Regions from separate parts of the Cellulomonas sp. P4_B5_2 genome, predicted to be linked through region 1. Evidence: riboswitches for the same ligand, from Rfam matches in the RefSeq annotation. Region 1 holds a riboswitch; the other holds the start of a gene.
The links. Region 1 has a riboswitch for ZMP and ZTP ahead of purH (bifunctional phosphoribosylaminoimidazolecarboxamide formyltransferase/IMP cyclohydrolase). Riboswitches for the same ligand answer to the same signal wherever they lie in the genome.
Positions count from the first base shown of each region.

Region 2: it holds a riboswitch for ZMP and ZTP, as region 1 does, so the genes downstream of both, glyA (serine hydroxymethyltransferase) here and purH (bifunctional phosphoribosylaminoimidazolecarboxamide formyltransferase/IMP cyclohydrolase) in region 1, are expected to answer to the same signal.

Region 1 is NZ_JBFUHU010000274.1:75-3,651, reverse strand. It holds gene AC1DUQ_RS17280 (DHA2 family efflux MFS transporter permease subunit) at 1-72, opposite strand, end outside; gene AC1DUQ_RS17275 (PadR family transcriptional regulator) at 69-581, opposite strand; gene AC1DUQ_RS17270 (hypothetical protein) at 656-1,168, opposite strand; gene purN (phosphoribosylglycinamide formyltransferase) at 1,244-1,891, shown strand; ZMP/ZTP riboswitch at 1,908-1,995, shown strand; gene purH (bifunctional phosphoribosylaminoimidazolecarboxamide formyltransferase/IMP cyclohydrolase) at 2,031-3,577, shown strand, end outside.
Region 2 is NZ_JBFUHU010000101.1:6,907-10,541, forward strand. It holds gene AC1DUQ_RS09185 (extracellular catalytic domain type 1 short-chain-length polyhydroxyalkanoate depolymerase) at 1-379, opposite strand, end outside; gene purU (formyltetrahydrofolate deformylase) at 429-1,292, opposite strand; gene AC1DUQ_RS09195 (GNAT family N-acetyltransferase) at 1,341-1,835, shown strand; ZMP/ZTP riboswitch at 1,848-1,936, shown strand; gene glyA (serine hydroxymethyltransferase) at 1,998-3,278, shown strand; partial or broken gene AC1DUQ_RS09205 (tetrahydrofolate dehydrogenase/cyclohydrolase catalytic domain-containing protein) at 3,278-3,635, shown strand, end outside.

The sequences.
Region 1 (3,577 bases):
GACGAGCAGACCGAAGCGCGCGACCGAACCCAGCGTGGCACCGGAGCCTTGCGGCGCCCGCGTACGGTTCACGGCCGCTCCGCCTCCGCCCGCAGCGCCTCGATCCACAGGAGCTCCTGCTCCAGTCGCTCCACCAGCTGTTCCTGTGCACGGCGCCGCCACGACCGGGCGGGGTCGGCGTCGGCGAGCAGCGAGCGCACCTGGACGAGCGCGGCCTGCACGACGTCCTGCCGGGCCTGCAGGACGGCCCGCCGCGCCGGCACGGCGAGCTCGTCGAAGAAGCTCACGCGGAGCAGGAACTCCTCGTCGTCGGCTGCCAGGTCCGGGGGGAGCGTCGAGACGAGCTCCGTCAGCAGCTCACGTCCCCTCGGGGTGAGGGCATAGACGTTGCGTGCAGGCCTGCCCTCCTGCGGCTCGACGGTCTTGGTCACCGCCCCTGACTGCTCGAGCCGTCGCAGCGCCGGGTACAGCGAGTTGTTGTTCACCGCGGCGATGGACGGGCGACGTACGCGCCGCTTGAGCTCGTAGCCGTGCACGGGACCGCGCCGCAGCACGCTCAGCGCGTAGATCTCGATCGTCATCCGTCCACACTAACCTAGTATTCACTGGACGATGCTGGGTTTCGCATCTGCTCGGCATGATGAGTCGTCGCGCCCTAGGAGCCCGTCTCGAGCGAGTTGCGGAGGTCGTCCAGGTCCTGCTCGTACTGCGACTCGCAGGCGTTGGTCGCACTGATCGTCAGCGCGCCCTCGAGGCACTCCTGCTTGTCCTGCTGCACCGGCCAGAGCGCCAGCTGGACCCCGAGGATGAGCGTCCACGAGAGCGCGATGACGATCCCGACGGCGAGCAGCGGCACCAGGCTGCGGGTCCGCGCGCGCCCCGCGACGATCAGCCCCCGGATCCCCACGGCCAGGGCGGCGACCGCGAACAGGAGCCCCGCGGCCTGCCAGGGCAGCGGCAGCGTGGCCACCAGGACCGAGCCGAGCACGAGCACGCCGAACAGCCGGATGAGGCGCGTGGCGTGCGCGGCCTCCTCCGGGTCCGGGGGCTGACGCTCGGGAGCAGCCGGAGCCTGCGGCCGGGGCATGGGCGGCGGCCAGGACGGTCCGTCCTGCGGCGCGGGCGCGTCCGTCCGGTCGGCGTCCGGGGGCGCGTAGGGGTTGCTCACTCCTGCATTCTCGCCCACCGGTGGGGTCGGCGGACGCGCGTGCCCGGGCCGCGCGGTGGCCAGTAGGGTCGGCCCGTGACGCACGAGACGCCCCCCCGCCCCACCCCGGCCACCCGCGACTCGGGCCGGCTCGTGGTCCTGGTCTCGGGCACGGGCTCCAACCTTGCCGCGCTGCTGGCCGCGCACGACGACCCCGCCTACGGCGCCCGCGTGGTCGCCGTGGTGGCGGACCGCAGCGGGATCCGGGCGCTGGACATCGCGCGCGAGGCCGGCATCCCGACCGCGGTCGTCTCGCTCAAGGACTTCGACGACCGCGCGGCCTGGGACGCGGCCGTCACCGAGACGGTGTCGGTCTTCTCGCCGGACCTCGTTGTCCTCGCCGGGTTCATGAAGCTGTTCGGCGCGACCTTCCTCGGGCGCTTCGGCGGCCGGATCCTGAACACGCACCCCGCGCTGCTGCCGTCGTTCCCGGGCGCGCACGGCGTGCGGGACGCGCTCGCGTACGGCGTCAAGGTCACCGGCTGCACGGTCATGGTGGTCGACGAGGGCGTCGACACCGGACCGATCCTCGCGCAGGCCACGGTCGCGGTGGAGCCCGACGACGACGAGGCCACGCTGCACGAGCGCATCAAGACCGTCGAGCGGGAGCTGCTGGTCGAGTGGGTGGGCCGGATCGCGCGCGAGGGCCTGCGGGTCGAGGGCCGGCGCGCGATCGTCGGGTGATGCACCGGCTAGACTCGGCCACGGTCGTGACTGGCGCAGGTGGGTGCAACCACCGGGGAGCGGCCGCAGTGCCCCGCCACGCACCGCCCGCCTGGGTGCATGGGTCCGCCCTAGCCGACCCTGCACACCCGGGAGCGCCATGTCCGAGAACACCTTCCAGCGGCCCGTCCGCCGAGCCCTGGTCAGCGTCTACGACAAGACCGGCCTGACCGACCTCGCCGCGGCGCTGCACGCCGCCGGCGTCGAGATCGTCTCCACCGGCTCCACCGCCGCGACCATCGCCGCGACCGGTGTGCCCGTGACCCGCGTCGAGGACCTCACCGGCTTCCCGGAGTGCCTCGACGGGCGCGTCAAGACCCTGCACCCGCGCGTGCATGCCGGAGTGCTGGCCGACACCCGGCTCCCCGCGCACCTCGCGCAGCTCGAGGATCTCGGCATCGAGCCGTTCGAGCTGGTCGTCGTCAACCTGTACCCGTTCACCGCGACGGTCGCGTCCGGCGCCGGGCCCGACGAGTGCGTCGAGCAGATCGACATCGGCGGCCCGTCGATGGTGCGCGCCGCCGCGAAGAACCACCCCAGCGTGGCCGTCGTGGTCGACCCGGCGCGGTACGACGAGGTCGTCGCAGCCGTGGGCGCCGGCGGGTTCACGCTCGCCGCCCGACGCCTGCTCGCGGCGGACGCCTTCGCCCACACCGCCGCCTACGACGCCGCGGTCGCCAGCTGGTTCGCGGCGGAGTACGCGCCCGACGAGCAGGCCGCCGACTCCGGCTTCCCGGCGTTCACGGGGACCACGTGGGTGCGCGGCGAGGTGCTGCGCTACGGCGAGAACCCGCACCAGCAGGCCGCCCTGTACCTGACGCCCGACGGTGCCGCGGGCCGCGGTCTGGCCGGCGCCGAGCAGCTGCACGGCAAGGCGATGAGCTACAACAACTACGTCGACGCCGACGCCGCGTGGCGTGCCGCGCACGACCACACGGACCCCGCGGTCGCGATCATCAAGCACGCCAACCCGTGCGGTATCGCGGTCGGCACCGACGTGGCCGACGCCCACGCGAAGGCCCACGCGTGCGACCCCGTGTCGGCGTTCGGCGGCGTCATCGCCACCAACCGCACCCTGACCGCCGCCGCGGCCGAGCAGATCGCACCCGTGTTCACCGAGGTCGTCGTCGCGCCCGCGTTCGAGCCCGAAGCCCTCGAGATCCTCAGCCGCAAGAAGAACATCCGCCTGCTCCAGGTCACCCCCGTGGACGGGGTGGGCACCGAGCGTCGCGCGATCAGCGGCGGCCTGCTCGTCCAGGAGCTCGACCAGGTGGACGCCCCGGGCGACGACCCTGCCGGGTGGACGCTCGCGGCGGGAGCACCGGCTGATGCGACGACGCTCGCCGACCTCGCGTTCGCGTGGCGGGCCGTGCGCGCGGTCAAGTCGAACGCGATCCTGCTCGCCGACGCCGGTGCGTCCGTGGGCGTGGGGATGGGCCAGGTCAACCGGGTGGACTCCTGCCGGCTGGCCGTCGAGAGGGCCAACGCCGGGGACGCCGAGCGGGCGCGCGGGGCCGTGGCCGCCTCCGACGCGTTCTTCCCGTTCGCCGACGGCGCGCAGGTGCTCATCGACGCCGGCGTGCGCGCGATCGTGCAGCCCGGTGGGTCCGTCCGCGACGAGGAGGTCATCGCCGCGGCGCAGGCCGC
Region 2 (3,635 bases), on a different contig from region 1:
TCGGGTCGCTGGCGCCGCCGTGCGTCAGGGCCCCCGACGAGCTGACGTCGAAGCAGCTGCCGCTCCGGTTGGCCTGCGGGTAGACGACGATGTAGCCGTACCGGGTGGCCAGCTCGTCGAACTGCCCCCCGTCGTAGATTGCCTGGGCGGACCCGGTGCACCAGTGCACGACCACGAGCACCGCGGGCTTGGCCGGCAGCGAGTCCGGCACGAACAGGCTCATGCCGAGCTGGCCGGGGTTGCTGCCGAAGCTCGGGACGCTGACCAGCGACGCGGCCTGCGCGGCCGGTGCGGTGGTCAGCGCGGCGGCCGCGAGACCGAGCACGCCGAGGGCGAGGGTGGTGGCGGCCGCGACGGTGCGGCGCAGGGACGGCTTCATCCCCGGAGCGTGCCCGACCGCCGTCCCCCGAGGTCAGGGCACGAAGCGTTTAGCGAAAGACGATGGTCCGGTGCCCGTCGAGGAGCACCCGGTGCTCCGCGTGCCATCGGACGGCACGGGCCAGGGCGCGGCGCTCGACGTCCTGCCCCAGGGCGACCAGGTCCTCGACGTGGCGGCTGTGGTCGACGCGCTCGACGTCCTGCTCGATGATCGGGCCCTCGTCGAGGTCCCCGGTGACGTAGTGCGCGGTGGCGCCGATGAGCTTGACGCCCCGGTCGTGGGCCTGCGCGTACGGGCGGGCGCCCTTGAACGACGGCAGGAACGAGTGGTGGATGTTGATCACGCGGCCCTGCAGGGCCCGGCACAGGTCGTCGGACAGGATCTGCATGTAGCGCGCCAGCACGACCAGCTCGACGTCGAGCTCGCGGACCAGCTCGAGCAGGCGCGCCTCGGCCTGCGCCTTGGTCGCCGCGGTGACGGGCACGTGGTGGAACGGGATGCCGTAGAAGTCGGCCAGCGGCTCCAGGACCGTGTGGTTGGACACCACCGCGACGAGCTCGATCGGCAGGTTCTCCGAGCGCTGGCGGAACGCGAGGTCGTTCAGGCAGTGCGCGGCGGTCGAGCCCATGACGAGCGTGCGGACCGGCCGGCCCACCACGTCGAGCGACCAGTCCATGGCGAACTGCCGCGCGACCGGCGCGAACGCGGCCTCGAGCTCGTCGCGCGGCGTCGACGCGGTGACCTGCACCCGCATGAAGAACAGCCCGGACAGCGGGTCCCCGAACTGCTGGGACTCGGTGATGTTCCCCCCGTGCTCAGCCAGCAGCCCGGCGACCGCGTGGACGATCCCGGGGCGGTCGGGGCAGGAGAGGGTAAGAACCCAGTGCGTGGCTTCAGAGGAGACGGGGGACACGGTGTCCGAGAGTAGTGGTCGTGCGGATCGGCTGACACGATGGGCCGCATGACGCAGCCCGACCTCGAGATCCGTTCGGTGACCGTCGACGACGCCGGTGAGCTGCTCACGCTGCGTCGCGCGGCGTTCGTCACGGAGGCCCAGCAGTACGGAGACCCGCACATCCCCCCGCTCACGCAGACGCTCGAGGAGCTCGAGGCGGACCTGCAGCGCGACGGCGTCATCACGCTCGGCGGCTGGTACGGGCACCGGCTGGTCGGCTCGATCCGGATGCTCATCGAGGGCACCAAGGCCACGCTCGGCCGGTTCGCCGTGGCTCCCGACCTGCAGGGTCAGGGGTTCGGCACCCAGATGCTCATGGCGATCCTGCCGCACCTGCCCGAGGGCATCGAGGAGGTCTGGGTGTTCACCGGCCGCGACTCGGTGCAGAACCTCGCGCTCTACGCCAAGCACGGGTACGAGCACCAGCACGASCAGACGGCCGGCGACCTGACGTACGCGTACCTGCGCAAGATCCTCGGTGATGGGTCCGACGAGGCCTGAGCCTTGGTAGCCTCTACCCGTCGCGACTGGCGCAGCGGGTGGGTCACCACCGGGGAGCGACGCAGCAGCAGACCAACGGGTCGGACGCCTGGGCCCCCGGTCACCACACACGAGTGTGCGGGTGCCGGACGCGCGCGTACACGCTGACTGCGAAGGAGTGCCATGAGCATCCCCCTGATGGACCAGAACATCTCCCAGCTGGACCCCGAGATCGCCGCCGTCCTCGACGGTGAGCTCGCCCGCCAGCAGGGCACGCTCGAGATGATCGCGAGCGAGAACTTCGTGCCGCGGGCCGTCCTGCAGGCGCAGGGCTCCGTGCTCACCAACAAGTACGCCGAGGGCTACCCCGGCCGCCGCTACTACGGCGGCTGCGAGCAGGTCGACATCGCGGAGAACATCGCGATCGCCCGCGCCAAGGCCCTGTTCGGTGCCGAGCACGCCAACGTCCAGCCCCACTCGGGCGCCACGGCCAACGCGGCTGTGCTGCACGCTCTGATCAACGCGGGCGACAAGATCCTCGGCCTCGAGCTGGCCCACGGCGGCCACCTCACGCACGGCATGAAGATCAACTTCTCCGGCAAGCTCTACGAGGTCGGCGCGTACGGCGTGGACCCGCAGACGTTCCTGGTGGACATGGACGTCGTGCGCGAGAAGGCGCTCGAGCAGCGTCCCGACGTGATCATCGGCGGCTGGTCCGCGTACCCGCGCCAGCTCGACTTCGCGGCGTTCCGGTCGATCGCCGACGAGGTGGGCGCCAAGCTCTGGGTCGACATGGCGCACTTCGCCGGCCTGGTGGCCGCCGGCCTGCACCCGAACCCGGTGCCGCACTCCGACGTGGTGTCCTCCACGGTGCACAAGACGATCGGCGGCCCCCGCTCCGGCTTCATCCTGAGCCGTGAGGAGTACGCGAAGAAGATCGACTCGGCCGTGTTCCCCGGCCAGCAGGGTGGCCCCCTCATGCACGTGATCGCCGCCAAGGCCGTCGCGTTCAAGGTCGCGGCCACCGACGACTTCAAGGACCGCCAGCAGCGCACCATCGACGGCGCCCGGCTCATCGCCGAGCGCCTGTCCGCGCCGGACGTGGCGAAGGCCGGCGTCTCGGTGCTCACCGGCGGCACCGACGTGCACCTGGTGCTCGTCGACCTGCGGCACTCCGACCTCGACGGCCAGCAGGCGGAGGACCTCCTGCACTCCGCCGGCATCACCGTGAACCGCAACGCGGTGCCGTTCGACCCGCGCCCCCCGCGCGTCACCTCCGGCCTGCGCATCGGCACGCCGGCGCTGGCCACGCGCGGCTTCGGCGACGCCGAGTTCACGGAGGTCGCCGACATCATCGCGACCGCCCTGATCAACGGTGCCTCGACCGACCTCGACGCGCTCAAGGCCCGGGTGCTCAAGCTCACCGACGCGTTCCCGCTGTACTCCGACCTGCAGCAGTACTGATGACGGCGCAGCTCCTCGACGGGACCGCGACCGCGGCCCGGATCAAGGCTGAGCTGACCGAACGCGTCGCGGCGCTCGCGGCGCGGTCGGTCACGCCCGGGCTGGGCACGCTGCTCGTCGGCGACGACCCCGGCTCGCGCTGGTACGTGGCCGGCAAGCACAAGGACTGCGCCGAGGTCGGCATCGCCTCGATCCGGGAGGACCTGCCGGCCACGGCCACGCAGGACGAGATCGAGGCGGCGGTCCGGCGGCTGAACGAGGACCCGGAGTGCACCGGGTTCATCGTCCAGCTGCCGCTGCCGAAGGGCATCGACACCAACCGGGTGCTGGAGCTCGTCGACCCCGACAAGGACGCCG